3 regions of the Aeromonas sp. MdU4 genome follow, and region 2 is predicted to be linked to each of the others. Evidence: predicted binding sites of a transcription regulator. Region 2 holds the regulator's gene; each other region holds the start of a gene.

Evidence for each region. Region 2 encodes sigma-54, which starts transcription at its own class of promoters, with help from an activator protein. Its sites were predicted from a motif close to TGGCACNGTTTTNGCTT; they were not measured.
Region 1: the regulator sigma-54 is predicted to act here: its motif matches at 3,426-3,442, upstream of fliE (flagellar hook-basal body complex protein FliE).
Region 3: the regulator sigma-54 is predicted to act here: its motif matches at 3,216-3,232, upstream of glnA (glutamate--ammonia ligase).

Annotation. Positions count from the first base shown of each region.
Region 1 covers NZ_JBHFMW010000023.1:242,830-253,651, reverse strand. Annotated here, with positions in the region: gene ACE1BR_RS13460 (MurR/RpiR family transcriptional regulator) at 1-665, shown strand, start outside; gene pyk (pyruvate kinase) at 829-2,268, shown strand; gene ACE1BR_RS13450 (hypothetical protein) at 2,519-3,295, shown strand; gene fliE (flagellar hook-basal body complex protein FliE) at 3,482-3,799, shown strand; gene fliF (flagellar basal-body MS-ring/collar protein FliF) at 3,862-5,571, shown strand; gene fliG (flagellar motor switch protein FliG) at 5,564-6,625, shown strand; gene fliH (flagellar assembly protein FliH) at 6,629-7,444, shown strand; gene fliI (flagellar protein export ATPase FliI) at 7,517-8,848, shown strand; gene fliJ (flagellar export protein FliJ) at 8,876-9,316, shown strand; gene ACE1BR_RS13415 (flagellar hook-length control protein FliK) at 9,384-10,822, shown strand, end outside.
Region 2 covers NZ_JBHFMW010000016.1:10,483-21,304, forward strand. Annotated here, with positions in the region: gene ACE1BR_RS08505 (lipid asymmetry maintenance protein MlaB) at 1-26, opposite strand, end outside; gene ACE1BR_RS08510 (ABC transporter substrate-binding protein) at 23-655, opposite strand; gene mlaD (outer membrane lipid asymmetry maintenance protein MlaD) at 658-1,155, opposite strand; gene mlaE (lipid asymmetry maintenance ABC transporter permease subunit MlaE) at 1,163-1,942, opposite strand; gene mlaF (phospholipid ABC transporter ATP-binding protein MlaF) at 1,942-2,742, opposite strand; gene ACE1BR_RS08530 (KpsF/GutQ family sugar-phosphate isomerase) at 2,950-3,945, shown strand; gene kdsC (3-deoxy-manno-octulosonate-8-phosphatase KdsC) at 3,945-4,499, shown strand; gene lptC (LPS export ABC transporter periplasmic protein LptC) at 4,496-5,056, shown strand; gene lptA (lipopolysaccharide transport periplasmic protein LptA) at 5,043-5,570, shown strand; gene lptB (LPS export ABC transporter ATP-binding protein) at 5,574-6,299, shown strand; gene ACE1BR_RS08555 (RNA polymerase factor sigma-54) at 6,365-7,804, shown strand; gene hpf (ribosome hibernation promoting factor) at 7,826-8,113, shown strand; gene ptsN (PTS IIA-like nitrogen regulatory protein PtsN) at 8,116-8,562, shown strand; gene rapZ (RNase adapter RapZ) at 8,610-9,476, shown strand; gene npr (PTS phosphocarrier protein NPr) at 9,497-9,769, shown strand; gene ACE1BR_RS08580 (BglG family transcription antiterminator) at 9,787-10,822, opposite strand, start outside.
Region 3 covers NZ_JBHFMW010000030.1:31,470-42,291, forward strand. Annotated here, with positions in the region: gene ACE1BR_RS18175 (TrkH family potassium uptake protein) at 1-637, shown strand, start outside; gene typA (translational GTPase TypA) at 1,126-2,937, opposite strand; gene glnA (glutamate--ammonia ligase) at 3,289-4,698, shown strand; gene ACE1BR_RS18190 (DUF4124 domain-containing protein) at 4,814-5,395, shown strand; gene glnL (nitrogen regulation protein NR(II)) at 5,476-6,531, shown strand; gene glnG (nitrogen regulation protein NR(I)) at 6,541-7,959, shown strand; gene add (adenosine deaminase) at 8,100-9,101, shown strand; gene ACE1BR_RS18210 (class I SAM-dependent methyltransferase) at 9,259-9,924, shown strand; gene rmuC (DNA recombination protein RmuC) at 10,020-10,822, opposite strand, start outside.

The sequences.
Region 1 (10,822 bases), on a different contig from region 2:
CCGATTTCAAACTGCATCTGGCCCAGAGCCTGGCCAATGGCACCCCTTATGTTAATCGTCATGTGGAAGCGGAAGATGGGCCTGACACCTATACCGCCAAGATCTTCGAGTCCACCATGGCTTGTCTGGATGCTGCCAAAAACAGTCTGGATATCTCGGCGATCAACCGCTGTGTCGATATCCTGACCCAGTCCAAAAAGATCAGCTTCTTTGGTCTTGGCGCCTCTTCTGCTGTCGCGCGCGATGCCCAGAACAAATTCTTCCGCTTCAACATTCCGGTGGTGAGCTTCGATGACATCGTCATGATGCGCATGAGCTGCATCAACAGCAGTGAAGGGGATGTGGTAGTGCTTATCTCCCATACCGGTCGCACCAAGGCGCTGGTGGAAATTGCCGCGCTGGCCCGTGAAAATGATGCCACCGTTATCGGCATGACCGCCAAGGACTCTCCGTTGGCGCGTGAGTGCAACCTGGTGCTCTCCATGGACGTACCGGAAGATACCGATGTCTATATGCCAATGGCATCCCGCATCGCCCAGCTGGCGTTGGTGGATGTGCTGGCGACCGGTTTCACCCTGCGTAGGGGGATGAAATTTCGCGAAAACTTGAAGAAAGTGAAAGAGGGATTACGCGAATCCCGCTTCGAAACCCCGCACTCTTCCTGAATCGCCGGGGGCTTCGGCCCCCGACTGTCTATGCCACCCGCCTTGGTGTAGTATTGTAATTTAATAACAAAAACCACCCAGATGGTTTGCAAACGGGTGCATCGAGCCATGGGCTTGATGGGGCAGAATCTCAAGTCATATCAACTTCATATTGGAGTCTTTCATGCCTAGACGTACAAAGATTGTAACCACACTCGGTCCTGCTACTGATCGCGAAGGGATCCTCGAAGGGATCATCCGCGCCGGTGCCGATATGGTGCGGATGAACTTCTCTCACGGCACTGCTGAAGACCATATCCTGCGCGCCAATCAGGTGCGTGACATTGCTGCCAAGCTCGGTCGTCACGTCGCCATCATGGGTGATTTGCAAGGCCCGAAAATTCGTGTTTCCACGTTCAAGGATGGCAAAATCTATCTGGCCATCGGTGACAAGTTCATTCTCGACGCGGCCCTCGGCAAGGGTGAAGGTTGTCAGGAGCAGGTTGGGATCGACTACAAGAGCCTGCCAAACGATGTGGTCTCTGGCGACATTTTGTTGCTGGATGATGGCCGTGTGCAGCTGAAAGTCGAGCAGGTTGAAGGTACCCGCATTCACACCACGGTGACCGTGGCCGGGCCTCTCTCCAACAACAAGGGCATCAACAAGAAAGGGGGCGGTCTCTCCGCACCGGCCCTGACTGAGAAAGACAAGGAAGATATCAAAACCGCTGCTCGCATGAATGTGGACTATCTGGCCGTCTCCTTCCCGCGCTGTGGCGATGACTTGCGTTACGCTCGCGAACTGGCTCGCGAAGCCGGTTCCAATGCCAAAATCGTGGCCAAGGTTGAACGTGCAGAAACCGTTGCGACCGATGAAGCAATGGAAGACATCATCCTCGGTTCCGATGCCGTCATGGTTGCCCGTGGCGATCTCGGCGTCGAGATCGGTGACCCCGAGCTGGTTGGTGTACAGAAGAAGCTGATCCGCCACTCTCGTCGTCTGAACCGGGTGGTGATCACCGCGACCCAGATGATGGAGTCGATGATCAACGCGCCGCTGCCGACCCGTGCCGAGGTCATGGACGTGGCCAACGCCGTGCTGGATGGAACCGATGCGGTGATGCTCTCTGCCGAAACAGCAGCCGGTCAGTTCCCTATCGAAACAGTGACCTCCATGGCCAGCGTCTGTGTCGGTGCCGAGAAGCACCCGAGCCTGAACGTCTCCAATCACCGTATGAGCTACACCTTCACTTCGGTGGAAGAGGCGGTTGCCATGTCCACCATGTATGCGGCCAACCACCTGGAAGGGGTTAAGGCGATCGTGGCGCTGACCGAATCCGGTACCACCCCGTTGCTGATGTCCCGTATCAGCTCTGGCTTGCCGATTTTCGCCATGTCTCCCCACAACAAGACCCTGGCCTGGGCCAACCTCTATCGTGGCGTGACTCCGGTGATGTTTGACGGTGACGAGACCAAGCCGGTCTACGAAGTGTGCCGCGACGCGCTGGATGTGCTCAAGGCCAAAGGTTTGCTGCAAAGTGGCGACATGGTGCTGCTGACTCACGGTGACAAGATGGAAACGGTGGGTAGTACCAATACCTGCAAAGTGATGATGGTCGAATAAGAGCCTCCATCTGTTCTGTTATCAAAGCTGTTCGTCACTGGCGAACAGCTTTTTTTATGCTCGCAACATGGCGTCATACGCCAAGTGTGAGGTGAGAATGGACTCAATGATTGCCTCAATGGCGAGCCATCTTGATAATGCGGGTATTTCCTGTGCAAGCAGTACATGACAAATCCGTTCACTTGGACGATGGGACTGACATCCGGCTTATATGGTGAACAAACGGACAACGCAGAATGGGAGCAATAAGATGAAGCATCGTAACTGGCTGTTGGTCTTGTCACTGAGTCTGGCCTTCTCCCCTTGTTATGCCGATTGGGCCAAGCTCAAGGCAGCGGCATCCGATCTCGGCAGCGCAGTGAGCGAAACGGGCAAGGAGGTGTGGCAGGATGTAAGCCACTTCTCCAAGAAGAGCTGGGCGTCCATTTCCGCGTGGGGTGAGGAGGCGTTCAATACTGCCGGGGTGTGGACCGACAAGAGTATTGCAACTGGTAAGGAGTGGTTGAAAGTCGCCGACAAGAAACTCGACGAAATGTTGAATCCCAAAACGGCGCAGCAGGCAAGAGTGGCACTCAATACCATGGCGGATACCGCACTGGTGCGGTTGTTTAACGAGCAGCCATCAGCCAAGTTACTGTTTGATAAGGCCTATGGTTATGCGGTATTCGATTCGCGCAAATTTTCTCTGATGCTTCACACCAATCAGGGGGCTGGCGTTGCGATTAATCGAAAAAATGGCAAGCACACTTATATGAAGATGTTTGGCGCGGGTCTTGCTGCCGGTATCGGGGGCAAGTTTTATCAGCAGGTGATCCTGTTTGAAGACAAGGCGCGCTTTGACAGCTTTGTCAGCCAGGGTTGGGAAGCCACCTCCGAGATGGGCGTGGTGGCAGGTAAACAGAGTGCAGAGTTGACTGCCAAATACAATGGAGGCATGGCTATTTACCAGATTGGCGAGAAGGGCTTGCTGCTTGATGCCAATATCTCCGGCTCCAAATATTGGATCGACAAGGATCTGACCCAATAACGGCGGTGAGGATCCCTATTTTTCCGGTTGAATATCCAAGGTGTTCAGCCGGTGTGAATTGTTATTTTTTCTCAGCCCATCCTGCCTGTAATCCCGCTATAACCCCAGCCCTGGCTGCTGTCAGGTTGATTGGCACTATAATTGCTTGTTAGCTGTCAGCGTCAATGAATTGTCTGGGGATGGAAAATGGAAATAAGTGCAAGCAGCCTGATGCAAGAGATGCAGGCACTCAAGGTTGAGGCTGGTGCAATCCCATTAGCACAACCGGGTCGTCAGGCCACCTCCGACTTTGGCCTGCTGCTGCAACAGGCATTGGGCAACGTCAACGAATTGCAAGGCGCCGCGAATGATCTGCGCACCCGTTTTGATATGGGGGACAAGTCGGTAGATCTGGCCGAGGTGATGATCGCCGGCCAAAAATCTTCCATCGCCTTTGAAGCCACTGTTCAGGTGCGCAACAAGATGGTCGATGCCTACAAGACCATCATGAACATGCCGGTATAAAGGATTTCAACCAATCATGGCGACCGAGCATCATGGCGATGTCAGCAATAAGGACATAAATCGTGGCTACTGACCAAAACGGCGATCTGCTGCTAAACGATGAGGGCTCCGCCGCCCTTGATGAGAATGAGCAGAAGAGTTCGGCTCTGGGCTTTCTGTCCAATACCGATGTGTTGCGCCAGATCACCCTGATCCTGGGGCTTGCCATCTGTCTCGCTATCGCCGTATTTATCCTGCTCTGGGGTAAGGAGCCGGACATGCGTCCGCTTGGCACCTATACCACTCAGGAGCTGGTCAAGACCCTGGATTTTCTGGATCAACAAAAGATCCCCTATGAAGTCGATGGCAAGAACGTATTGGTCAGTGCCGAGAACTACCCCAGCATCAAGCTGGCATTGACCCGTGCAGGGCTTGCCAGCACGGCTGATGCCAGCAGTGACGGGGAAGACATTCTGCTGAAGGACTCCAGTTTTGGCGTGAGTCAGCGGATGGAAGGGGAACGACTCAAACTGAGTCGTGAACGCCAGCTGGCCAGTGCCATCGAGCAGTTTCAGAATGTGGCCAAGGCTCAAGTGTTGCTGGCTATCCCCAAAGACAACGTCTTTGCCCGTAATGAACGCAAGCCAAGTGCCACCGTGGTGGTTAACCTGAAAGGGGCTGCGTTGGGGCAGGGAGAGGTGGACTCCATCGTCGACATGGTCGCTTCTGCCGTTCACGGTCTCGAACCGACTCGCGTAACCGTCACCGATCAAAACGGTCGCTTGCTCAACTCAGGTTCACAAGATCCCGTTTCTGCCCAGACTCGCAAAGAGTTTGCCATGCAACAGAAGCAGGAGCTGGAGTACAAACAAAAAATTGACGCCATCCTGATCCCGGTATTGGGGGCTGACAACTATACGGCGGAAGTGGACCTCTCCCTCGATTTTTCCCAGCAGGAGCAGACTCGCAAAACCTATAACCCGGATCTGCCCGCGGTACGTTCAGAGATGACCGTGGAGGAGAACAGTGCCAACGGTAGCAGCGGTGGTGTTCCGGGAGCACTCTCCAACCAGCCGCCAGCAGCATCCAATATTCCCCAGCAGGCAACTGGCCCCAACGCCGATGCGACAGCATCCTCGTCCGGCAGTTCCCGCAAAGAGGCCACTCGCAACTTCGAGCTGGATACCACCGTCAGCCATACCCGTCGCCAGATGGGTGGCATTCGCCGCATGACCGTTTCGGTTGCGGTCGATTACAAATCGGCCACGGCTGCCGATGGCAAGGTGACCCGCGAAGCGCGCAGTCAGGCAGAACTCGATACATTGCGCCGTTTGCTGAGCGGTGGCCTTGGTTTTGATGTGACCCGGGGTGATACCCTTGAAGTGGTCGCCATTCCGTTCAACCGGCCCGAGCTGGAAAATGTGGCCGAAGCGCCTCTCTACGAGCAGCCCTGGTTCTGGCGTGCGGTGCGCATCGCCGCCTCCGTACTGGTCATTATTGTATTGATCGTCACAGTGGTTCGTCCCATGCTTAAGCGGCTGCTTTACCCGGATGCCAAGCCGGAAGGGGATCTGGATTTTGACAACCACACAGTACTGGGTGGGGATGATGAACTTAGCTTGCTGGCAGCACAGGCCGAAGCTGAACCTGTGTTCGGATTGCGCGATGGCCAGCTCAAATTGCCTGATCTGCACCGGGATGAAGATTTGCTCAAGGCGGTGCGTGCACTGGTGGCAAACGAACCGGATCTGGCCGCTCAGGTCATTAAAGAGTGGGTAACCAAAGATGCCTGAAGAGAATAAGAGCCAAGTGACTGGCAACGACATCACCGACAGTCAGCGCCAGCTTTTGGAGCAGATGTCCGGGATGGAGATGGCCGCTGTGCTGATGCTGAGCCTCAACGAAGAGGATGCCGCCCAGATTTTCCGTCATCTCGAGCCCAAGCAGGTGCAGCGGCTCGGTATGTCGATGGCCTCCATGTCTGATTTCAGTCACGATCGGGTGGCGGCAGTGCACCGTCAATTCATCGACGATATTCAGAAGTACACCAACATCGGTATCGGCAGCGAAGACTTCGTGCGCAAGGCGCTGGTGGCAGCCCTTGGCGAGGACAAGGCGAGCAACCTGGTGGACCAGATCATTCTCGGTTCCGGTGCCCGCGGCCTCGATTCGCTCAAGTGGATGGATGCTCGTCAGGTGGCCAGCATCATCCAGAACGAACACCCGCAGATCCAGACCATCGTCCTCTCTTATCTGGAGCCGGAGCAGTCCGCCGAAATCTTAAGCCAGTTTCCCGAGCAGGTGCGCCTCGATTTGGTGATGCGTATTGCCAACCTGGAAGAAGTACAACCAGCTGCCCTGCAAGAGCTGAACGACATCATGGAGAAACAGTTCGCCGGTGCGGCGGGAGCCCAAGCGGCCAAGATGGGCGGCCTGAAGGCTGCTGCCAACATCATGAACTACCTCGATACCAATATCGAAGGCCAATTGATGGACTCCATCCGCGAGTCGGACGAAGAGATGAGCCAGCAGATCCAGGATTTGATGTTCGTGTTTGAGAACCTCATCGATGTGGACGACCGCGGCATTCAGACCATGCTGCGGGAAGTGCCGGGAGATTTGCTGCAGCGTGCCCTCAAGGGGTCCGACGATCAGATGCGCGAGAAGATTTTCAAGAACATGTCCAAGCGGGCTGCAGAGATGCTGGCCGACGATCTGGAAGCCATGGGGCCGATCCGGGTTTCCGAAGTGGAGGCTGCCCAGAAAGAGATCCTCTCCATCGCCCGTCGTCTGGCCGATGCTGGCGAGATCATGTTGGGCTCCGGTGGTGGCGAGGAGTTCCTCTAATCTATGAGCAGCAAATTGCGTGGCTATGTACGCCCTGATGGAGATGATGCACGGGTAGAGGCCTGGGGTTGGCCCGAGATGGAGGCCGAGGCGGAGGTCGAGACCAATGCCCTCGGCCTTGCTCCTGACTGGTATCAGCAGGAAGAGGAGGTGGTGGAGCCGGAGCCCGAGCAGGAGCCGACCCCCAGTATCACCGCCGAAGAGCTCGAAGCGATCCGTCAGGCTGCCTGGGAAGAGGGGATGGCTGAGGGGCGTGAGGCCGGTTTTGCCAAAGGGCTCGAAGAGGGCAAGCTGGAAGGGTTGCAGCAGGGCCACTCTGCCGGTCTCGAACAGGGGCGTGAAGAGGGGTTGGCCATGGGGCGCGAGCTGGTTGAGCAGCAGATGGCTCACTGGCAGTCCCTGACAGATCGTCTGGCCACTCCCCTGCAGGAGCTGGATCAGGCGGTCGAGCAGCAACTTGTCTCGCTGGTAATGCAGCTGGCCCGCGCACTTATTTGCCACGAAGCCGAGACCTCGCCCCGTATCTTGCTGGAAGCGCTCAAGCAGGGGTTAGCCTTGCTGCCAGTTGCCGAGCAGGGGGTCACCCTGATGCTGCATCCCGATGATATTGCGCGGGTTGAGCAGGCTTTTGGCGCCGAAGAGTGTGTCAAGCGTCACTGGCGCTTGCAGAGCGAGCCCACCCTCTCTCCCGGTGATCTGCAACTGGCGACAGAACTCTCCAGCATCGATCTGACCCTCTCGGGACGGATCGACCAGCTGTTGCGCAATTTTCTGCGGGACAATGTGCGGGACAAGGCAGGACAGGATATCCGTGGCTAAGGCCAGCAGGAGCGACTCGATGGGTACCGCTTACCCTGCAGACTCATTCAATGTCATATGTCAGGAGGCTAGATGAGCGGCTCGTTACTCAATCGGTTGCAAGGGTATCGGGTGCGCGATAGCGCCCCCAAGCCGCCGGTTGCCGGTAAATTGACCCGGGTGGTCGGCCTCACCCTTGAGGCCATAGGTTGTCGTGCTGCTATCGGTGCGCTCTGTCGCATCGATACCCTGGATGGCATGCTGGAGGCCGAAGTGGTGGGTTTCTCCGGCGATCGGCTGTTTTTGATGCCGAGCGAACAGCTCAAGGGGGTGATCCCTGGAGCCCGGGTGGTGCCCATTACCGAGGAGCACGGCATTCCGGTTGGCATGAACCTGCTTGGCCGGGTCATCGATGGCATCGGTCAGCCGCTCGATGGCCTCGGCCCCATTCTCTCCTCTCAGACGGTGCAGTTTGCTCAGCACCGCATCAACCCGCTCTCTCGCCGCCCGATCCATCAGCCGATGGATGTGGGGGTGCGCGCCATCAACGCCGTGCTGACGGTGGGTCAGGGCCAGCGGATGGGGCTGTTTGCCGGTTCCGGTGTCGGTAAATCGGTGCTGCTTGGCATGATGACCCGCGGCTCGGTGGCGGATGTGGTGGTGGTCGGCCTCATCGGTGAACGGGGCCGGGAAGTGAAAGAGTTTATCGAAGACATTCTGGGGGAGGAGGGGCGAGCCCGCTCCGTGGTAGTGGCAGCTCCCGCCGATGCTTCGCCGCTGATGCGTCTCAAGGGGTGTGAAACGGCGCTGGCCATCGCCGAGTATTTTCGTGATCAGGGGCTCAACGTGCTGCTCTTGATGGATTCTCTTACCCGTTACGCTCAGGCCCAGCGTGAGATCGCGCTGGCGGTGGGCGAGCCGCCAGCAACCAAGGGCTATCCGCCCTCGGTATTTGCCAAATTACCGGCGCTGGTGGAGCGGGCGGGCAATGGTAGTGACGGCCAAGGCTCTATCACCGCCTTCTTCACCGTGCTGACTGAGGGGGATGATTTGCAAGACCCCATCGCTGATGCGGCGCGGGCCATTCTCGATGGCCATATCGTGCTGTCGCGCGAGCTGGCCGATGCGGGTCACTATCCGGCCATCGACATCGAGAAGTCCATCAGCCGGGTTATGCCCATGGTGACTTCGCCGGAACACATGGATCTGGCGCGCACCCTCAAGCAGTTCTACTCCCTCTATCAGCAGAACCGGGATCTCATCACCATTGGTGCTTACAGTCAGGGCTCCGACCCTCGCATCGACCGCGCCATCATTCAAAAGCCTTATCTGGACCAGTTCTTGCAGCAGGGTATGCGCGAGGTCATTCACTACGATGATGGCCTGCAAGCCTTGCAGATGGTGGCGATGCCACTGATGCGCTGATGACAGTCTGGATGGAGGAGGTCGACGATGAGTAGAGGGTTGGTATTGTTGGCCGAGCGGTTGGTAGAGGCTGAGCAGCAGTGCGCACTGGCGCTGGTGAAAGCGCAGCAGGATCTCAAGCTGTTCATGGATCAGCAGAATGCTCTTAACCAGTACCGCCAGATCTATCACCAGCAGTGGACCGATCGTGGCTTGCAAGGGATCTCACCCCAGCAAAATAGCCAGTACCACGCTTTTATCAACAAACTCGAACAGGCGGCGACTCAGCAGTACGAAGGGGTATTGCAGGTACGTCAGGCGTTGGAACTGCGACGTGAGGAGTGGCTGGCGGCCCAGCAACGGCGCAAGGCGGTGGAGCTGTTGCTGGAGAAGCAGGCGAGCCGTGAACAGCAGAAGGCCCTGCGTCAGGAGCAAAAGATGCTGGATGAGTACGCCATGTTGCGGCGGTTTCATTATTCTGGCCTGTAACTTGCTTTGAACTGGGTATTGTCGGGGGCCATCTCGTTGGGGGCCGCCAGAATTCAGGGATCCCATCATGATGCAGACACTGTTGACACAAACGCCTCCTGCTCCGGCTAACGGTTTGGATAAAGCCCCCCTGAGCGGAATCTCCGAGAGCAAGGCGATTGATAGTGGCACTGGCGCCGACAGCAAGGGCGACTTCGCCTCGCACATTGCCAAAGTACAGGGCGGTGATAAAAAAGGGCCGCCCAGTGATAAAGGGGCTGCAGACACCATCAGCAATGGTCAGGATGCCAGTTTGGCTGGATCAGCCAAATCTTTGGCGCCTGAAAGTAACAGCAAGACCATCAAAGAGAAGGAGGAGCAACCAGACGCCGAGCAGAAGAGCGATGACGACTTGCCGATCAATGATTTTCTGCTTCGCCTGCAAGACTCCCTCAAACTTGATACCTCGCTGGTGACAACACAGCTGGCCGTCGCTTCGCCGCAGAGTACCGCCTCTGATGCCCGGGTTGACGGCAATCCTTTGCCGCCACAAGAGGGTGAGCAGGAGCAAGACCTCTCTCCTTCTGCTGGCAAGGTTGCTCAACCGCTCGCCGGAAAAGCAGCTGCTGAATCCTCATCGACTCTCGCGACTATGGGGGCGGCTCTGGACAAAGCGGCTGCCCAGTCATCCGAACTACTATCAACCGGTGATGCTAGCGAGCTATCTGACGCCATGAACGCCGCAAAGGGGAGTTCAGTTAAAGCGGATGATGCCGCTGCCAAGGGCGATCACCGTCCCCTCAAAGAGGAGGTTCACTCCGAGGCTGCCAGTGGGAAAGGTGAAAAACCGCTCTCCGGCGCTGAGCGATTGGCGCAATTGGCTAAGGCGTTGCCTGCCGATGAGCTGGCTCGTGCTGGCAAACCGGGTGAAACGCTTCCCGCAAAAGAGGGAAGGGACGGAAAATCAGAGGCCTTCGCCACATCTAGTCATGCCATGGCCAGCAAGGAGCAAGCTGCTCAGGCTGTGAATCAGGGGGCCGCTCTCAAGGTGAGTGATGGGGTCAAGCAACCAGATCCCGGTACGACAACCACCACTGCTGCCACCGAGAGCACCAGCAAGGGGACGGGGAGCCAGCAAACAACAGCGACCTCTGCCAACCAGAGTACGGCCCAGAGCACCCAAGGGGTTACAGCCAGCAGCGTTGCACAAAATACGCCGACTCACGTCGTAATGAACCAGAACGATGGTTCTGCGACACCGGTGATGGAAGCGCCGCAGCAGGTGTTGGCACAAGCCGAGTCTCAGGGGCCGCAAGCACCGCTATCGACCATCTCGGCCGGTATCCAGCAAATGGTCGTAACCGGCAGTAGCAGCGAGCAGCGCAAAGCGGTGCAGCTGGAGGTGAAACCGAAGGCCGGTGAATCGGACAAGAGTCTCCTTGCCACGACAGCGAGCAGCGAGAACAGCCAGAGCCAGACGGTGCAACATAGTCAGAACAGTCAGCCACAGCCACAAGTGGCTGAGAA
Region 2 (10,822 bases):
GCCTGCAGCTCACCGCAGAGGGTCATTTCTTGAGCACCAGCGGCTTGGCGTTGTGTTCACGCAGTTGGGCGATCACCGCATCGATGCCATTCTGGCGAATGAGTCCGCCCAGTTCGCTCTGCTTGGCGGAGAGCAGGCTGATCCCCTCGGCCACCATATCGAAGGCTTTCCACTCGCCGGTCTTGTTGTTCTTGCGCAGTTTGAACTCGAGGAAGATGTCCGGCTTGCCCGCCTCTTTCACGCTGACGCTGACGGCAGTGATGTTGCCATCGGGAGCCTTGCCTGGCTCGACCTTGACTGTCTGCTTGTCGAAGTGGGCCAGCGCATCGGCGTAGGAGCTCACCATGTACTCGGTGAACACATCGACGAAGGCATTGCGCTGTGCCTCGTTGGTCTGCTTGATCTGGTTACCCAGCACCTTGTAGGCGGCGAAGCGGTTGTCCACGTAGGGCAGCAGCTCTTCGCGGATGATCACCCGCAGGTGATCCGGGTTGCTCTTCACCTGCGCATGGTCGGCTTTCAGGCGGGCAAAGGTCTGTTTGGCGGCCTGGTCTACCAGCGCATAGGGGTCGGTCGCATCGACCGCTGCCTGGGCAGACAGGGAAAAGAACATGCTGGTCATCAAGCCCAGCAGCAGGGCAATCTTCTTGAACATGGTTACTCCTTCTTGCTGTCTGATTTGCTGTCGGACGATTGGCTATACAGGAACTTGCCAATCAGATCTTCCAGCACGATAGCGGATTTGGTGTCTTCAATCAGGTCGCCCTCCTTGAGCATGCCGGTACCCATCTCCTCATCGCTGAAACCGGGCATCAGGCCGACGTACTGCTCGCCGAGCAGACCGGAAGTGAGGATGGAGAGGGTGCTGGTATCGGCAAACTCACCGGCACTCTTTTGCATCAACAGGGTGACTTCGGGAACCTGGGTTTTCGGGTCCAGAGCTATGTCGCTGACTCGACCCACCACCACACCGCCGACCTTGACCGGCGAGCGAACTTTCAGGCCGCCGATATTATCGAAATGCGCGCGCAGGGTATAGGTTTCTCCTTCCGGTTTGAAGCTCAAACCGGCCACTTGCAGTGCCAGCGCCAGAACGGCAGCTATGCTGGCCAGCATGAAGGCGCCGACCAGGAATTCTACTTTGCTGAACTTCATCGTTACCTTATCCAAACATGACTGCAGTGAGTATAAAATCCAGGCCGAGTACGGCGAGGGATGAGTGGACCACTGTGCGGGTCGTGGCCTGACTGATCCCGGCCGAGGTGGGCTTGGCATCATAGCCGTTAAAGAGGGCAATCCAGGTGATCACCAGAGCGAAAATCAGGCTCTTGATGGCGCCCTGCATGATGTCTTCCCCCCAGTCGACGGAGGACTGCATGGCAGACCAGAAGCCCCCTTCGTCTACCCCGAGCCAATCCACCCCGACCAGCTTGCCGCCGAAGATGCCGATCAGACTGAACATGAAGGCCAGCAGCGGCATGCTGATGACCCCGGCCCAGAAGCGGGGCGCCACCACCCGACGCAGCGGATCGACAGCCATCATCTCGAGGCTTGAAAGCTGCTCGGTTGCCTTCATCAGGCCAATTTCGGCTGTCAGGGCCGAACCGGCGCGGCCAGCAAACAGCAGCGCCGTGACCACCGGACCCAGCTCCCGCAGCAGGGAGAGGGAGACCAGCGGGCCCAGGCTCTGCTCGGCACCAAAATCTTTCAGTACGTTGTAACCCTGCAGCGAGAGCACCATGCCGATGAACAGACCGGAGACCAGAATAATGGCCACCGACTGCACACCCACCACATACAACTGCTGGATCAGCAGCGGGAAGTGCTTGCGCGGCTCGGGTTTGCCCGCCAGTGCATGAAACAACATGATGGTGGCGCGACCGACGGAACTGATAAACCGCACTCCGACCAGCCCCAGCTTGCTTATTTGACTTATCAACATCAGAGATCCTGTAGCAGATCGCCTGCCGGAAAATGAAACGGAACAGGACCGTCGGGCAAACCTTTGAGGAACTGCTCGACCTCGGGATTGTGCTCTTCGCGCAGCTGCTCCGGTGTGCCGTGCGCCACCACCTTGCGGTTGGCGATGATGTAGGCGTAGTCGGCGATGCTGAGCACCTCTTTTACGTCATGGGTGACGATGACGGAGGTGATGCCGAGAGCATCGTTCAGATCCTTGATCAGCTTGACCAGCACCGCCATGGTGATGGGATCCTGGCCGACGAACGGCTCGTCATACATGATGAGGTCGGGATCGAGCGCAATCGCCCGCGCTAGCGCTGCCCGGCGCGCCATGCCGCCGGAGAGCTCGGAGGGCATCAGTTTCGCCGCGCCGCGCAAGCCCACCGCCTGCAGCTTCATCATGACGATGGTGTGGATCAGCTCTTCCGGCAGGCCGGAGTGCTCCCGCAGCGGGAAGGCCACGTTGTCGTAGACCGTCATGCCGGTAAAGAGGGCGCCGCTCTGGAACAGCATGCTCATCCGCTTGCGCACCTCGTAGAGGCGACTGCGGGAGAGGGTGGGGATATCTTCCCCGTCAAACAGGATGTGACCGGACTCCGGCTTGATCTGGCCACCGATCAGCCGCAGCAGGGTGGTTTTACCTATGCCGCTCGGGCCCATGACGGCGGTCACCTTGCCACGAGGAATGGTCAGGTTGATCCCGTCATACAGCAGCCGATCTCCGTGACTGAAGGTCAGATCGGAGATGGTGATCAGGTCATTGTTCAAACAATTGTCCATCCGGTGTAAATGAGGTGCGAATTTTATGGGCTAGTCTAGGTCTAAGCAACAGCAAGGAACAACTATTGAACAGGCCGTCAGCCTCTTGGCGCGACAGTTTTCTGTAACAAAGTGCGTCATCAGTAGCGGGGTTCACCATCCGATTCGCTTATCCGGACAGACTTTTTTATAATCCCGCAGCTAATTTCGGCCCGGAGCTGTGTCTTTATGTCTGTAAAGCCTGAGAAAGTGTCTGAACTGTTCGATTTTCGTCGCAGTGCCCGTGCGGTGCTGGACATAGAAAAGCAAGCCATTGATGGTCTCTATCAGTACCTGAATGATGCCTTCGACAAGGCGTGCGAGATGGTGCTGTGCTGTGGTGGCAAGATAGTGGTCACCGGGATGGGCAAGTCGGGCCATATCGGCAGCAAGATTGCCGCAACCCTGGCTAGTACCGGCACTCCTGCCTTCTTCCTCCACCCGGGGGAAGCGAGCCACGGCGATCTGGGCATGGTCTCCAGCGGTGACCTCATTATCGCCATCTCCAACTCCGGCGAGAGCGATGAAATTCTGGCCCTGCTGCCGGTGCTCAAGCGCCGCGGTATTCCGCTCATCTGCATGACTGGCAATCCGGCTTCCACCATGGCCAAAGAGGCCAACGTGCACTTGTGCATCAAGGTGGAGAAAGAGGCCTGCCCGCTGGGTCTGGCGCCCACCTCCAGCACTACCGCAACTCTGGTGATGGGCGATGCGCTGGCGGTGGCCCTGCTGGAGGCGCGCGGCTTTACCGCCGACGATTTCGCGCTCTCTCATCCGGGCGGCTCCCTTGGCAAGCGTCTGCTGCTGCGGGTCGGTGACCTGATGCACCGCGGCGAGCTGTTGCCCCGGGTGGGGATAGATGCCACCATCAGCGAAGCACTGCTGGAAGTGAGCCGTAAAGGGCTCGGTATGACCGCAGTGGTTGACCAGCACGGTCTGCTGGCAGGGCTCTTTACCGATGGCGACCTGCGCCGCATTCTCGACCAGCAGATCGATATTCATTACACCCCCATCAGCCGTGTGATGACGGCCAACTGTGTTACCGTAGGCCCAGAGATGATGGCAGCAGAAGCCGTCAAGCTGATGGAAACAAGGAAAATCAACGGATTACTGGTGGTGGATGGGGACAAGCGCCCGCTCGGCGCCTTCAACATGCACGACCTGCTGAAAGCCGGAGTAATTTGATGCAAAACGTACCGACCCTCTATGGTCCGGTGACGCGCAGCCAGTATGACAAGGCGGCGCAAATCCGCCTGTTGGTGTGCGATGTGGATGGGGTGCTCTCCAACGGCCTCATTTACATGGGAAACAACGGCGAAGAGCTGAAAACCTTCTGTACCCGCGATGGTGCAGGCATGCGAGCCCTGCTCAATGCCGGGATCGAGATCGCCATCATTACCGGGCGCAACTCCCGCATCGTCAGTGATCGGATGAAGAGCCTGGGTGTGACTCACGTGGTACAGGGGGCCGATAAAAAGTTGCCCCACTTCGAAGCGCTGCTGGCCAAGCTGGGTCTGACACCGGAACAGGCCGCTTATATGGGTGATGACACCATCGATCTGCCGGTGATGCAGGCCTGTGGCCTCGGTATCGCCGTGGCCGATGCCCATCCGCTGGTCCTGAGTCGTGCCGATCTGGTGACTCGTCTAGGTGGTGGTATCGGGGCGGTACGCGAGGTGTGCGATCTTATCCTGCAGGCGCAAGGACATGGCGACTACCAGCCAGAGGCATCGGTATGAGCAGACAGACCCTGTTGTTTGCGCTGTTGTTGTTGGTGGCTCTGGTTGCCTGGCAACTGGGCAAGGTGGAGCTGGTACCGGAAACTGTGGTTAAAACCGAGCACTATCAGCCCGATTTTGTCGCCAGAGATCTGGTGACGACCCGTTTTGATATCAATGGCAAGCGCACCGAGCGGTTGGAATCGAGCTATGCCGAGTACTACCAGACTCTGGAGCAGGCAACCTTCGAGCAGCCGGTAGTCTACATGTTTGATGAACAGGGTGACGCCGAATGGAAGGTGACAGCCGAAAACGGTGTGCTCAATACCGATGACAACGTGATCCTGCGGGACAAGGTGCATCTGGATGGTCTGCTCCCCGATTCCTTCATCTCCACGCTGGATACGCCTTATCTGGAGCTGGATCTGGTGACGCAGGATGTGCGCAGCAACCGGCAAGTGAACATTCTGGGTCGGGATTTCCAGACCCAAGGGGTTGGCCTGAAGGGCCATCTGGATCGCAAATATTTTGAGTTACTGGATCAAGGCCATGCCATCTATTTCAATGAAAAACGCTAATCTGGCCCTCGCAGCCCTGTTGCTGTGCGGCGCGGTGAGTGCCAAAGAGTCTGACTTCACCGAGAAGGTCTATGTCGATGCCGTCAAGCAGGTGGCCGAGATGCAGGACAACCGCATCACCTTTGAGCAGGATGTCATCATTACTCAGGGCACCATCAAGATCCACGCTGACAAAGTCGTGGTGACCCGTTCCGGCGAGAAAGGGGCTGAGGTGATGACTGCTTATGGCAAGCCCGCCACCTTCTTCCAGATCCTGGATAACGGCAAGCCGGTCAATGCTCACGGCAACAGCATTCGCTATGAGTTGAAGAACCGTCTGGTGATTATTACTGGCAATGGTCAGCTCAAGCAGGAAGATAGCCAGGTTAATGGCGACCTGATCCGCTATGACATCGTCAAACAGAAGATGATTGCCGAGAGCAAGAGCCCGAACCAGCGGGTTAAAACCGTGTTCCTGCCGGATCAGGTAGAGAATTTCGATAAGCCCGCCGACCAGAAGAAGCAGGGAAAATAAGCCATGGCAGTGTTAAAAGCAGTGGGCCTGCAGAAGAGCTACAAGCGTCGCATGGTGGTGAGTGACGTGAGTCTGGAAGTTGGCACTGGCCAGATCGTCGGTCTGCTCGGCCCCAACGGTGCGGGCAAGACCACCTCTTTCTACATGATTGTGGGGCTGATACAGCGTGATGCCGGTCTCATCACCATTGATGATCAGGATATCAGCCTGCAACCGATGCACGTGCGGGCCCGCAACGGTATCGGTTACCTGCCTCAGGAAGCCTCCATCTTCCGCCGCCTGTCGGTATTCGACAACCTGATGGGGGTGATGCAAACCCGCAAGGGATTGAGTCGTGAGGAGCGGGAGGACAAGGTCCAGCAGCTGCTGGAAGAGTTCAATATCACCCACATTCGCGACAACCTGGGCCAGAGCCTCTCTGGTGGTGAGCGGCGGCGAGTCGAGATCGCCCGCGCCCTGGCCGCCGAGCCACGTTTTATTCTGCTGGACGAGCCATTTGCAGGTGTCGACCCAATTTCTGTGATAGACATCAAGAAGATCATCCAGCACCTGAAAGATAGGGGCCTCGGTGTCTTGATTACCGACCACAACGTCAGAGAGACTCTGGACGTATGTGAGAAGGCCTATATCGTCAGCCACGGCAAGATGATTGCCGAAGGTGCACCGGCTGACATCCTCGCCGATGAGCAGGTCAAGCGCGTCTATTTGGGCGATCAATTCAGTCTATAGTAAGGGGGCATGCCTTCATTTCCTTTGACGTGTGCCTCGCTGAACACAAGGATATCCCGACGTAGATGAAGCCGACATTACAGTTGCGTCTCGGTCAGTCCCTGACCATGACGCCGCAATTACAACAAGCGATTCGTCTGCTACAGCTCTCCACGCTGGAACTTCAGCAGGAAATTCAGCAAGCGCTCGAAAACAATCCTTTGCTGGAGCAGGAAGAGAGCGAAGTGCTGGAGACCAGCCCTGAGGCGCAGGTCGATGCCAGCCAACTGGACTCCAGCGATGCCATGGCTCAGGAGCAGATGCCGGACGAGTTGCCGGTAGACACCACTTGGGACGAAGTCTACTCAGCCGGTACCGCCCAGAGCGCGGGCCCTATCCACGATGGGGAAGATACCGTCTATCAGGGGGAGACCACCGAAAACCTGCAGGATTATCTGCTGTGGCAGATGCGCCTAACGCCATTCAGTGATGTGGATGCCGCTATTGCGCTCGCCATCATCGATGCCATCGACGAATCCGGTTATCTGACTGTTGCGCTGGAGGATATCCAGGCTGCTGTCAGTAGCGATGAGGTGGAGGTTGAGTTGGACGAAGTGGCTGCAGTCCTCAAGCGGGTGCAGCATTTCGATCCGGTTGGCATTGCCGCCCGTTCGGTACAGGAGTGCCTGCTGATCCAGCTGGAGCAGTACGACCCGCAAACTCCCTGGCTCAATGAGGCCAAGGAAGTCATTCTCGAGCACATGGAACTGCTCGGCAACCGCGATTACCGTACCCTCGCTCGCAAGATCAAACTCAAGGAGAGCGACCTCAAGGAGGTGCTCGATCTGATCCAGTTGCTGGAGCCGCGTCCCGGTAACGGCATTATCCAGAGTGACTCCCAGTATGTGATACCGGATGTCTCTGTGGTCAAAAAGGGCAATAAATGGGTGGTCGAACTCAATCCCGATTCCGCCCCCCGCATTCGGGTCAACGAGGCCTATGCCGCGATGGCCCGCAATGCGCGCAGTAGCACCGACACCCAGTTTATTCGCTCCCATTTGCAGGAAGCCAAGTGGTTTATCAAGAGCCTGGAGAGTCGCAATGACACCCTGCTGAAAGTAGCCAGTTGCATTGTCGAGCAGCAACAGGGCTTTTTCGAGTATGGTGAAGAGGCGATGAAACCCATGGTGCTCAACGATATCGCCGAAGCCGTAGAGATGCATGAATCCACCATTTCCCGGGTGACCACCCAGAAATATATGCATACCCCACGGGGCATTTTCGAACTGAAGTTTTTTTTCTCCAGCCATGTGAACACCGAAGGAGGAGGAGAGTGCTCATCGACCGCAATCCGCGCGCTCATCAAAAAGCTGGTGACGGCAGAAAATCCTGTCAAGCCGTTAAGTGATAGCAAGATCGCGGATTTGCTGGCCGAACAGGGTATTATGGTGGCGAGACGCACGATCGCTAAGTACCGCGAATCCTTGTTTATCCCACCTTCCAATCAGCGCAAACGCCTGGTTTAGGCAAAACAAAAGGATGATGTTATGCAAATTAACCTGACCGGACACCATGTCGAGATTACCGAAGCTCTGCGTGATTATGTGAATAATAAATTTGCCAAACTCGAGCGTCACTTTGACCACATCAACAACGTGCATGTGGTGCTTAGCGTGGAAAAACTGAACCAGATAGCGGAAGCCAAATTGCATGTCAGCGGGGGTGAGGTATTCGCCAATTCCGAGCATGCCGATATGTATGCTGCGATAGACATCTTGCTCGACAAGCTGGACAGGCAGATCATCAAGCACAAAGATAAGTTAAATAAAAAATAACTATGCAACTTGAACACATACTGAGTCGGGACTGCACCAAGAGTGCAGTCCCTTGTACCAGCAAGAAACGGGCCCTCGAAATCATCAGCGAGCTGGCCGCAGAACGCCTTGGCACTTCCCGTCAGGCGCTGTTTGAATGTTTGCTGGCCCGCGAAAAAATGGGTAGTACCGGGATCGGTGCCGGTATTGCGATCCCCCACGGTCGCATTGACGATGAATTCCCTCCCACCGCCATCCTGATGACCTTTGCTGACCCTATCCCTTTTGATGCTATCGACAATCAACCGGTTGACCTGCTGTTTGCCTTGCTGGTGCCGGAAAGTGAGTGCAAACAGCATCTCAAGACCCTTTCCCTGATGGCTTCCAAGCTGGGTGACAAGGCGGTCTGCCGCCAGTTGCGTCAGGCAACCAGCGATGAAGAACTCTATCAGATCATGACTTCGGCCTGACGTTCAGGCCGTTCGATGACACACCTGCTTTGGCGTGAGGGAACAAGATGCAGTTAATCGTGGTGAGTGGACGTTCGGGCTCCGGTAAAACGGTAGCCCTGCGAGTACTTGAGGATCTGGGCTACTACTGTGTAGACAATCTGCCGGTCAACCTGCTGCCCCAGCTGATCGTTTCGGTCGAGAGCCAGTACGACAAGCTGGCAGTCAGTATCGACGTACGCAACCTGCCGAGCGATCCGGAAAAACTGGAGAACCTGCTGGCGCAGGTGCGTAACGAAGGGCGGGTCGAATTCACCAGCTTCTTCTTCGATGCGGATAACGGCACCTTGCTCAAGCGTTATGGTGAGAGCCGCCGCTTGCATCCCCTGTCGCGCAACAAATTGTCGCTGGATGAGGCGATCCGGGAAGAGACCCACCTGTTGGCACCCATCTCCTCGACTGCCGACCTGCGTATTGACACCACCACCCTCAGCATTCACGACCTGAGCGAGCTCATCAAAACCCGGGTGCTCGGCAAGAAAGAGAACGAACTGGTGTTGGTGTTCGAGTCGTTTGGTTTCAAATACGGCATTCCCAAAGATGCTGACTTTGTGTTCGATGCCCGCTTCCTGCCTAATCCGCACTGGATCCCCGAGCTCAAGCCCTTTACCGGCAAAGATGAGCCGGTTGCCAACTATCTCTCTGCTCAGGCCGACGTGATGCTGTTTACCCAGCAGATTGAGAGCATGTTGGCGACCTGGTTGCCCCATCTGGAGCGCAATAATCGCAGCTACCTCACGGTCGGTATTGGTTGCACCGGTGGTCAGCACCGCTCGGTCTTTATCGCTGAACGGTTGGCCAGCGCTTTCCGCCTGCTCGGCAAGAACGTGCAGATCCGCCATCGCACCCTCGACAAGAGTGCACCCCAATCCTGATGGGCAAATAGGACGACTCGATGACTGTTTCTGCCTCGGTTGAAGTGAAAAACAAGCTGGGCATTCATGCCAGACCGGCCATGATGCTGTTCGAGCTGGTACAGGGTTTCGATGCTCATGTCCTGCTGCGCAATGAAGATGGAGTAGAGGCCGATGCGGACAGCATCATCGGCCTGTTGATGCTCGATTCTGCGCAGGGACGGCAGGTGGAAGTACAGGTGGAGGGCCCCGAAGAGGTCGAGGCCCTGGCCGCTGTGGTGGAGTTGTTTACCTCCGGCTTTAACGAGGAGTAGTCACTCCCCGCTCGGTTTTATGAGCCCGTCCTGGCCAGCGTTTTGAAGCTGGCAAAATCGTGACAAGCCAGCAGATTTTTGCTGGCTTTTTCGTTCATGAATGCCAGAAACAGGTCATAGAGGCCCATCGCCTCCTCGTAGTCGGCCTTGCTGATGGCCAACACGAAGATCAGCGTGGCAATCTCACCATTCCCCCATTCGATTCCCTGTGGTGCCAACACGGTGTAAACCAGGGTGCGGCGTGCCAGTAGACCGAGGGAGTGGGGCAGGGCAATGCCTTCTCCCAGCATGGTAGAGACGATCCGCTCCCGCTCCTGCAGTGAGGCTCTGAAGCCGCTCTCCACCAGCTCTTCCCTCTCCAGTTGATCGCAAATACGAGCAAACAGTTCTGCTTGAGTGAACGGTTCTTTGACAACCATGAAGTGGTCGGCATCGAAATATTTGTCGAGCATGTAGGGGCGAGTGCGGTCGATCAGCACCAGTTTGCCGAGCTGTTCCAGCTGGTACTGGGTCGGGAAGGGGGCAACGAGTACCACGGGGGCGTTTTTTTCGTTCACCTTGACGGTACTGATGACAAAGTCCTGCTCGATCTCCGCTAGTCCCTCGTAATCTCGCACCGACTCGAGCGTGGTTAGTTGCAGCTGGGGATACTCCCGTTTGATGCGCGCCTCCAGCACCCGGAAGGTGGCATTGCCTGCATCGCATAACAGTAGCGCCTGGGGGCGTCTGGTGTAGCCAATATCGTAGTGGCGCTCCAGCCCGACCCCGATATGGATCACCAGATAGCCTATCTCGTGGTGGGTCAGCCGGTAGGGGGTCTGCTTTATCCACTCCGAGATGGCGGCTAGCGTGATGTCGTAGGCGAGGGGATAGTATTGCTTGATGTGGTCGGCCAATGGATTGTGGTTGCCGATCTGATATTTGACCCGTAGCAGCATGGCGCTGATATGAGTCTGCAGATCGGCCCGAAGTTGCCGGTCATTCCGCAGGTCATAGGGATAGTGCTGGTGAATGTACGCCAGCAGATGCTCGACCAGCTGTTCGCTCTCGGCC
Region 3 (10,822 bases), on a different contig from region 2:
ACGCGGTTTCTTCTGGCTGGTGGTGTGGGTCACCGCCATCATGACCTTCTACCTGTGGCAACGGGATGTGTTCGGCTTTTGGGATGCCCTGCGCATCAGCTGCTTCAATATCGTCTCGGTGCTCACTACCACAGGCTTCGGGCTGGGTGACTTCGGCACCTGGGGACCGCTCGCCAGCATCACCTTCATCGTGCTGCTGGCGCTTGGTGCCTGCTCCGGCTCTACCGCTGGCGGGCTCAAGATTTTCCGGGTACAGGTGGCCTTTGCTCTGTTCAGAAAGCAGATGCGCCAACTGATGCACCCCTCTGCCGTCTTCCCCCAGAAGTACAACGGCCGCACGGTCAATGACGCCATCATCCGCTCGATGATCTCCTTCGTGCTGGCCTACTTCGCTATCATTCTGGTGATCGCGGCACTGCTGGCCGCCATCGGGCTCGACCCTCTCACTTCCATCTCCAGCTCCATCACCGCGGTTGCCAACGTCGGTCCGGGCATGGGGCCGGTGGTGGGCCCCAGCACCAACTTCGCCAGCCTGCCCGACTCGGCCAAGTGGCTGTTGTCATTTGGCATGCTGCTGGGACGGCTGGAGATCCTGACCGTCGCCGTGCTGTTCTTCCCCTCGTTCTGGCGCCAGTAACGCGCAAGTAGCGACGCCCTCCACCGGTTGATAACAACCGGTGGAGGGCGTCGCTCTTTATATCCCCGGATCGGGCACAGCACTGTAACGGCTTGGCATGAGCCGCAGAGTGCGTCAGGCAGCCCAATTCGCTCACATAAGTTAAAGTTGGGCCATTAAGGCAAAATCCATAAATTAAATTTATAGCGATGGATTTGGCTTACCCATAAGACCCCGCCCCTGCCAGCAGGCCCGGTAAGACCATCTTCCGAACTGCAGAGCACTGCCTTCTGACCTCCTGGCGTCTGGCCATAGCAAGCCAGATACAGCACCAAAACGAACGCCCATTGATAGCCTGTCACGCTCAGCAGCAGCGTTTATCCGCAAAGCAAGGTGCAACCGATCCGCCCTGCCCGGCGCAAATAAAAAAGGCCCAAACCGGAGGTTTGGGCCTTTCTATCAGCGAATCGTCAGCAACCGGGAGGGTTGCCGAGACTCAGCTCATGGGATTAACCACGACCAGAGCGCTTACGATCCATCTCGGTCAGCAATTTCTTGCGGATACGGATGTTCTTCGGAGTGACTTCTACCAGTTCGTCGTTGTCGATGAACTCGAGAGCCTGTTCCAGAGTCATGCGGATCGGCGGAGTCAGCACTTGAGCTTCGTCGGTACCGGAGGCACGCATGTTGGTCAGCTGTTTGCCCTTCAGGCAGTTAACAGTCAGGTCGTTGGAACGGGAGTGAATACCGATCACCTGGCCTTCGTACACTTCGGTCGCGTGACCGATGAACAGACGACCGCGGTCTTGCAGACCGAACAGGGCGTAGGTCAGGGCCTTACCGGTTGCGTTGGAGATCAGCACGCCGTTCTGACGCTCGCCGATGCTGCCACCCTTGTGCGGACCGTAATGGTCGAAGGTGTGGTAGAGCAGACCGGTACCGGAGGTCATGGTCATGAACTCGGTCTGGAAGCCGATCAGGCCACGGCTCGGGATCATGAAGTCAAGACGGACACGACCCTTGCCATCCGGCGTCATGTTGGTCATTTCGCCTTTACGCAGACCCAGTTGCTCCATCACGGAACCCTGGTGCGCTTCTTCAACGTCCACAGTCACGGTTTCGAACGGTTCTTGCAGAACGCCGTCAACGGTACGCAGGATTACTTCCGGACGGGATACAGCCAGTTCGTAACCTTCGCGACGCATGTTTTCGATCAGGATGGAGAGGTGCAGCTCACCACGACCGGATACACGGAACTTGTCCGGATCATCAGTCTCTTCCACGCGCAGGGCCACGTTGTGGACCAGCTCCTGATTCAGACGCTCCAGAATGTTACGGGAGGTCACGAACTTGCCTTCTTTACCGGCGAACGGTGAGGTGTTGACCTGGAAGGTCATGTTCACAGTCGGCTCGTCAACGGAGAGCGGCGGCAGGGCTTCAACAGCACCGTTGTCACAGATGGTGTCGGAGATTTTCAGCTCGCCCAGACCGGTGATAGCGATGATGTCACCCGCTTGCGCGTCGGCAACTTCAGTACGGGACAGACCCAGGTAACCCAGCACTTGGCCAACTTTACCATTACGGGTTTTGCCATCAGCACCAACGATGGTGACCTGCTGGTTGGTCTTGACGCGACCACGAGTGATACGGCCGATACCGATAACACCTACGTAGGAGTTGTAGTCCAGCTGGGAGATCTGCATCTGGAAACCACCGTCGGCATCAGCCTTCGGCGCTTCAACGTTGTCAACGATAGCCTGGAACAGCGGCTCCATGTTCTCGGACTCGACGTCCTGATCCATAGAGGCCCAACCGTTCAGTGCAGAGGCGTAAACAACTTTGAAATCCAGCTGTTCGTCGGTGGCACCCAGGTTGTCAAACAGGTCGAATACCTGATCCATTACCCAGTCAGGACGAGCACCCGGACGGTCAACCTTGTTGATGACCACGATCGGCTTCAGACCCTGGGCGAATGCTTTCTGGGTCACAAAACGGGTTTGCGGCATCGGGCCGTCTACGGCGTCAACCAGCAGCAGCACGGAGTCAACCATGGACAGTACGCGCTCAACTTCACCACCGAAGTCGGCGTGACCCGGGGTATCAACGATGTTGATGCGGTAGTCATTCCAGCGGATCGCAGTGTTCTTGGCGAGAATGGTGATGCCACGTTCCCGTTCCAGATCATTGGAGTCCATGATCCGTTCCTGGCCTTCCGTGGAGCGGTCCAGGGTGCCGGACTGCTGCAGCAGCTTATCAACCAGAGTCGTTTTGCCGTGGTCAACGTGCGCAATAATCGCAATATTGCGTAAATTCTCTAACATTCTCGCCTCAATCACCGGGTAAAATTGGGCGCTAATTGTACTCTTGCCTTTGTGATCTGCCTAGCAGAATTGCAGTACATTCGCGCTTAACAACAGATCTGGATCATAGACCTCTCCGACAAACCCTGCTTAGATGGGCGGTGACCGTATTTCGCGCACCATTACAGTGCACCAAAACGATCCAGCATCGCACTAAATTGATGCAACGCGAGTCGAGATCGCCTGATTGTGGGGAGCCGCTTCAGCGGGATTGCCCTGAAATCAAGCTGTCACAAACTTGGCACGATACTGGCTTATGTGAATACGATGACGCATTCACCCAGAGAGTTTTAACACCGGAGGTTACTTAGCATGTCAGCCCAGAACGTTTTGGCCCTGATCCAGGAACACGAAGTCAAGTTTGTTGATCTGCGCTTTACCGACACCAAGGGTAAAGAGCAGCATGTATCCATCCCTGCTCACCAGGTTGATGAAGATTTCTTCGAAGACGGCAAGATGTTCGATGGTTCCTCCATCGGCGGCTGGAAAGGCATCAACGAATCCGACATGGTACTGATGCCGGACGCAGCCTCCGCCAAGCTGGACCCGTTCACCGAAGAGACCACTCTGAACATCGTTTGTGACGTGCTGGAACCTGCCACCATGCAGGGTTACGACCGCGATCCGCGCTCCATCGCCAAGCGTGCAGAAGATTTCCTGAAGTCCAGCGGCATCGCTGACACCGTGCTGTTCGGGCCGGAGCCGGAATTCTTCATGTTCGACAACATCACTTTCTCCAACACCATGGGCCACAGCTTCGTGAAAATCGAATCTGAAGAAGCCGCATGGAACTCCGGCACTGCCTATGAGCATGGCAACAAGGGTCACCGTCCGTTCGTGAAAGGCGGTTACTTCCCGGTTGCGCCGGTTGACTCCTCCCAGGACATCCGTGCCGCCATGTGTCTGGTGCTGGAAGAGATGGGCCAGGTTGTTGAAGCTCACCACCACGAAGTGGCCACTGCCGGTCAGAACGAGATCGCTACCCGCTTCAATACCCTGACCCTGAAGGCTGACGAAGTACAAGTGCTGAAGTACGTGATCCACAACGTGGCCCACGCCTACAACAAGACCGTCACCTTCATGCCGAAACCCATGTTTGGTGACAACGGCTCCGGCATGCACTGCCACCAGTCTCTGGCCAAGAACGGCGTCAACCTGTTCGCTGGCGACCTGTATGGCGGCCTGTCCGAGATGGCTCTGCACTACATCGGCGGTATCATCAAGCACGCCAAGGCCATCAACGCCTTCGCCAACCCGACTACCAACTCCTACAAGCGTCTGGTTCCGGGTTATGAAGCACCGGTCATGCTGGCCTACTCTGCCCGCAACCGCTCTGCCTCCATCCGTATCCCGGTGGTACCAAGCCCGAAAGCTCGTCGTATCGAAGTACGTTTCCCGGATCCGGCAGCCAACCCGTACCTGGCCTTCGCTGCTCAGCTGATGGCCGGTCTGGACGGTATCATCAACAAGATCCATCCGGGCGATGCCATGGACAAGAACTTGTATGACCTGCCGCCGGAAGAAGCCGCAGAAGTGCCGACCGTAGCCGGTTCTCTGGACGAAGCCCTGGCCGCTCTGGATAGCGATCGCGAGTTCCTGACCCGTGGCGGCGTGTTCAGCGATGACTTCATCAACTCCTATCTGGAACTGAAACAGCAGGATGTTGACCGTGTGCGCATGACCCCGCACCCGCTGGAGTTTGAACTGTACTACTCCGTCTAAGTCGGAACAGACTGCCCGTTTAAATCCGGTCAGCTTGCTTAATCGTGACAAAACCCGCCATCTGGCGGGTTTTTTCTCTGATAGGATTAAGCAATATACCGTCAAGGAGAGATGGATGAACAACAAGCATGGCATAGGGGTGCTCACCCTCCTGTTGCTGACCTCATTCGGGGCAGATGCGGCCAAGGTCTACTCCTGGGTCGATGGCAATGGCGTCACCCACTACACGGATGCACCGCCACCAGGCACCAAAGCCAAGGTAGTCGACCTGCGAGTTGCCCCCCTTATCGGCGGCTCACCCAGCTCGGTACAGGTAGACAACTTCAACAGCCTGACCGGCGCCGATGCCAGCAAGAAGAAAGAAGCGGCCAAACTGGTGATCGAACTGCTCTCGCCAGAACAAGGCAGCACCCTGCGCGACAACACCGGCAACATCGTCTTTCAGGGCCAGATAAGTCCGAAGCCACCGACTCAGTATGATGTACGCCTGACTCTGGATGGCAAGGCTGCCCCCATCGTCAGCAACAGCCTCTCAATCCGGATCGAAAATGTCGATCGCGGCGCCCACGAAGCCCAGCTCGAACTGCTCACCAAAGACGGTACGATCCTTGCTAAATCCACTCCAGTCACCTTTTACCTGCATAGAGCGAGCGTGGATCCGGCTCCCAAACCCACCCCCAAAGCCGATCAGGGGTGATAAAGCGCACCGATGCGGGTAAACTCAATGCACCATATCGGTGCATTGCAGGTGCACAGCACCGTTTTAGGGAGAAACCTGTGCCAACCCGCTCGGACAACGCCAAAACACTGTTGGATAACTTGCTGACCGCCGTGATCCTGATGGATGAGCGGCTCTGCATCCAGTTCGTCAATCCCGCAGCCGAACAGCTGCTCTCCCTTAGTGAACGGCGGCTGATTGGCATCGAACTGCCCCATCTGCTGGAACATATCTCCCTCGACCTGCAACGGCTGAAACATTGCCTCATTTCAGGGCAGGGCTTTACCGACAGCGAAGTGACCCTGGTGGTAGAGGGAGAACCGCGGTTGGTGGAGCTGAGCGCCACCCCGATGGCCGACCACGAACAGCGTCTGCTGGTCGTGGAGCTGCGCAAGATCGACCAGCAGAAGAAGATCAGCCAGGAGCAGCAGCAACATGCCCAGCAGCTGGCAGCCAAGGAGCTGGTACGTGGGCTGGCCCACGAAATCAAGAATCCCCTCGGTGGCCTGCGCGGCGCAGCCCAGCTGCTGCAAAAGGAGCTGCCGGATCCGGCCCTGCGCGAATACACCGGCATCATCATCGAACAGGCTGACCGACTGCGGGTTCTGGTCGATCGACTGCTCGGCCCCCAACGCCCCGGCCGCCACCAGATGCACAATGTCCATTCGGTGCTGGAGCAGGTTCGCCGACTGGTGGAGCTGGAGCTGCCTTCCTCGGTCCGCATCGAGCGGGATTATGACCCCAGCATCCCCGAATTCGAAATGGAGCCGGATCAGCTGCAGCAGGCGTTTCTCAACATAGTGGGCAACGCCGCCGAAGCGCTTGGCAATCAGACTGGCCTTATCCGCATCAAGACCCGCACCGCATTCCAGATCACCATCCACGGCCAGCGCTACCGGCTGGCGGCGGAGATCAAGATCATCGACAACGGCCCCGGCATTCCCGATGCCATCCGCGACACCCTGTTCTATCCGATGATCACTGGCAAGGAGGGGGGCACCGGGCTTGGCCTCTCCATCGCCCAGAACCTGATCGACCAGCACAAGGGCAAGATCGACTGCATCAGCTGGCCGGGCCACACCGAATTCACCATTTTTCTACCGCTTCGCAAGTAAGGGAACCCCATGACCGCCAAAGTGTGGATCGTCGATGACGACAGCTCTATCCGCTGGGTGCTGGAGCGCACCCTCGGCAGCGAAGGCTTCAACTGCGAAAGCTTTGCCGATGGCGAAGCGCTGCTGCACGCTCTTGAGATGCGCTCGCCCGATGTGATCCTCTCCGATATCCGGATGCCCGGCATCGATGGCCTGAGCCTGCTGGAGCAGATCCACCGCCGTCAGGCCGATCTGCCCATCATCATCATGACCGCCCACTCGGACCTCGACAGCGCGGTCAACGCCTACCAGCGCGGCGCCTTCGAGTACCTGCCCAAGCCGTTCGACATCGATGAAGCGGTGACCCTGGTGCGCCGCGCCGAGAACCACCTCAAGGAGCAGCGCACCAAACGCAAGTCTCGCCAGCAAGAAGCCACCGCCACTCCCGAGATCATCGGCGAGGCCCCGGCGATGCAGGAGGTGTTCCGCGCCATCGGTCGCCTGTCGCGCTCCAGCATCTCGGTGCTGATCAACGGCCAGAGCGGTACCGGCAAGGAGCTGGTTGCCCATGCGCTGCACAAGCACAGCCCGCGCGCCCACAAGAACTTCATCGCCCTCAACATGGCGGCCATTCCGAAAGATCTCATCGAATCTGAGCTGTTCGGTCACGAGAAGGGAGCCTTTACCGGCGCCAACAACATCCGTCACGGCCGCTTCGAGCAGGCAGATGGCGGCACTCTGTTTCTCGACGAGATCGGCGATATGCCGCTGGATGTGCAGACCCGGCTGCTGCGGGTCTTGGCCGATGGCCAGTTCTACCGGGTCGGTGGCCACCAGCCGGTGCAGGTGGATGTGCGGATCATCGCCGCCACCCACCAGAATCTGGAGAAACGGGTCGCCGACGGCGAGTTTCGCGAGGATCTATTCCACCGCCTCAACGTCATCCGCATTCACATTCCTGCCCTCAGGGAGCGGCGCGAGGATATCCCCCAGCTGGCTCGCCACTTCCTGCTGCGTGCCGCCAAGGAGCTGAACGTCGAGGCCAAGAGCCTGCACCCTGACACCCAGGCCTATATCAGCCGCCTGCCCTGGCCGGGTAACGTGCGCCAGCTGGAGAACGTCTGCCGCTGGCTCACCGTGATGGCCTCCGGGCAGGAGGTGCTGGTGAGCGATCTGCCTCCCGAGCTGCTTACCCCCATCACCCACAACGCCGAGCCGGGTCAACCAGCGTTGCCCGGCTGCTGGCAGCAGCAGTTGCAGGAGTGGGTGGCCAGCAAGCTGGCGCTGGGAGAGACAGACATCCTGGCCGATGCCATGCCCCAGTTTGAGCGGATCATGCTGGAGACGGCGCTGGAACATACCCATGGCCACAAACAGGAGGCGGCCCGCCTGCTCGGTTGGGGTCGCAACACCCTGACCCGCAAGCTGAAAGAACTCGATATCTCATGAGTCCCAGGGAAAACGATTCCCATCACGCCTTGATAAATCACTGACCAATAAGACCCCGTTTACCTGTGAACGGGGTATCTTTTTTGAAAGCCCCGCCTAGAATGGCAGGCTTTCAAAACTGACTCGACGAGGGCGCCCCCATGATTGACAGATCTCTCCCCCTGACCGACCTGCACCGCCATCTGGACGGCAACATCCGCCCACAAACCATCCTCGAGCTGGGCCGCCAACACAATATCCAGCTGCCAGCCTTCGAGCTGGAGGCGCTGCGCCCCCACGTGCAGATCGTCGAGAACGAGCCGAGTCTGGTCGCCTTCCTGAAGAAGCTGGACTGGGGTGTAGCTGTGCTGGCCGATTACGACGCCTGCCGCCGGGTCGCTTACGAAAACGTGGAAGATCTGCTGCGTGCAGGTATCGACTATGCCGAGCTGCGCTTCAGCCCGGCCTACATGGCGATGGCCCACAAGCTGCACCCGCAGGGCGTGGTGGAAGCTATCATCGATGGCGTGACTGCGGGCAGCCGTGACTTCGGCATCAAGGCCAACCTGATCGGCATCATGAGCCGTACCTTCGGCACCGAGCAGTGCAATCAGGAGCTGGCCGCCTGTCTGGCCCACCGCGACAAGCTGGTCGCCATCGATCTGGCCGGTGACGAGCTGGGCTTCCCGGGCGAACTCTTTGTCGACCACTTCCGCAAGGTGCGCGATGCAGGCATGCGCGTCACCGTACACGCCGGTGAAGCCGCCGGCCCCGAAAGCATGTGGCAGGCCATTCGCGAGCTGGGTGCCGAACGTATTGGCCACGGCGTCAAGGCAATTGCTGATCCGGCCCTGATGGCTTATCTGGCCGAGCACCGCATCGGCATCGAATCCTGCCTCACCTCCAACGTCCAGACCACCACGGTAGCGAGCCTGACCGACCACCCGATCCGCCAGTTCCTGGCTGCCGGGGTACTGGCCTGCCTCAACACCGACGATCCTGCGGTGGAAGGTATCGACCTGCCCCACGAATATGAAGTGGCCGCCCCGGCCGCAGGCATGACCGCGAGCGAAATCCGCACCGCCCAGCAGAACGGCCTGACCCTGGCCTTCCTGAGCGATAGCGAGAAAGCCGAGCTGAGCGCCCGCGCTGCCAACCGCTGATTAACACCGGCAGTACAAATAAAAACGGCCCACTTCGGTGGGCCGTTTTTATTTGTGGCGGAGATCCCGCAACTTCAAGCCTGCGGTTCGATTAACAGATTTCATATCGTATACATGAAAATATTCCTGCCGATTACAGCATTATGGGGAGATGGTCATGTTGAAAAGTCTGGATCTATTTGGCAAGGCGCTGAAAGAGCACTATCAGAACAGAGGTGATGAAACCTTGCAGATCAATATCAGCGGGCAAGAACCATATTGTCTCCCACTCGCTATCTTTTTTCGACCAGCCGACTACTACCAGCTTGATCGCCGGGCTTTATCTTTGTGCAGGGGAAAGACGCTGGATATAGGAGCTGGAACGGGTGAACACTCGCTCTTTTTACAACAGCAGCTTTTTGATGTGACCGCCCTCGATATCTCACCCTTGGCCTGTGAGGTGATGCAAGCCAGAGGCGTCAGCAGAGTCATCAATGCCGATATCTTTTCGGCCAGTTTTGACACCCCGTTTGATACCTGGTTGCTACTCGGTCGCAGTATCGGAGCCGTGGGCAACATTGAAATGTTGGGTAAATTTTTCGAACTTGCTCGCCAATATATTTCGCCAAACGGTCAAATCATTTTGAACTCAACGAACGGGAGTTCTAACCAGACCGTTATACGAGAGCTCTCTTTTACCTATAAAGGAGAGACCGAGGCGCCCATCAATTGGCTGGATATCGCTCAGGATCAGCTGAGCAGGGAGGCGGCTAAATATGGCTTTTCTACTGAAATAATCGATATAGAAACTGATGGTAATTATCTGGCGGTGTTAAAGAAATAACCATGCTTATCGTTCTCTTCTTAAAAACAGAGCCCAAATCGGCAAAAGGCCCAAACCGGGTTTGGGCCTTTTGCAGACAAGCAGGATCAGGCTAACTACTCCCGCTCCTTGTCGCGCTCCAGCGCTCGCTCCACCAGCGGCTCGGGCAGGCTCTTGGTCACTTCCACCCCCAGCTCGCGGAAACGCTCGACCTGCGCAATCAGGTTGCCACGGCCGTTGACCAGCCGCCCCATCGCCTTGTCGTAACTCTCCTGCGCCTTGTGCAGGCTGCCGCCCATCTGCTGCATCTCCTCGACAAACAGCCGCAGCTTCTCGTAGAGGCGGCCAGCCCGCTCGGCAATTTGGCGGGCATTCTGGTTCTGCCGCTCGTAGCGCCACAGGTTCTCGATAGTGCGCAGCGCCACCATCAGATTGGTAGGACTCACCAGCAGGATGTTGTTGTCGAGGCCATAACGCACCAGCGAGGGATCGGCCTCCATCGCGGTGAGGAAGGCGGGCTCCACCGCCACAAACATCAACACATAGTCGAGAGTGCGCACCCCCGGCAGCTGCTGGTAATCCTTGCGGCCCAGTTCGCGGATATGGTTGCGCACCGAGGCGACGTGCTCCTTGAGCGCCACCGCCTTCTCCAGCTCATCCCCGGCGTTGTACCAGCGCTCGTAGGCAGTCAGCGACACCTTGGCGTCGATGATGATGTCCTTGTCCTGCGGCAGGTGGACGATCACGTCGGGCTGGTAGCGCTTGCCCTTCTCCACCTCGATATTGACCTGGGTGTGGTACTCGTGACCCTCGCGCAGACCGCACTCACTGAGGATCCGCGCCAGCACCACCTCACCCCAGTTGCCCTGCTGCTTGCTGTCGCCCTTGAGGGCGCGGGTCAGGGCCGCCGCCTCTTCGG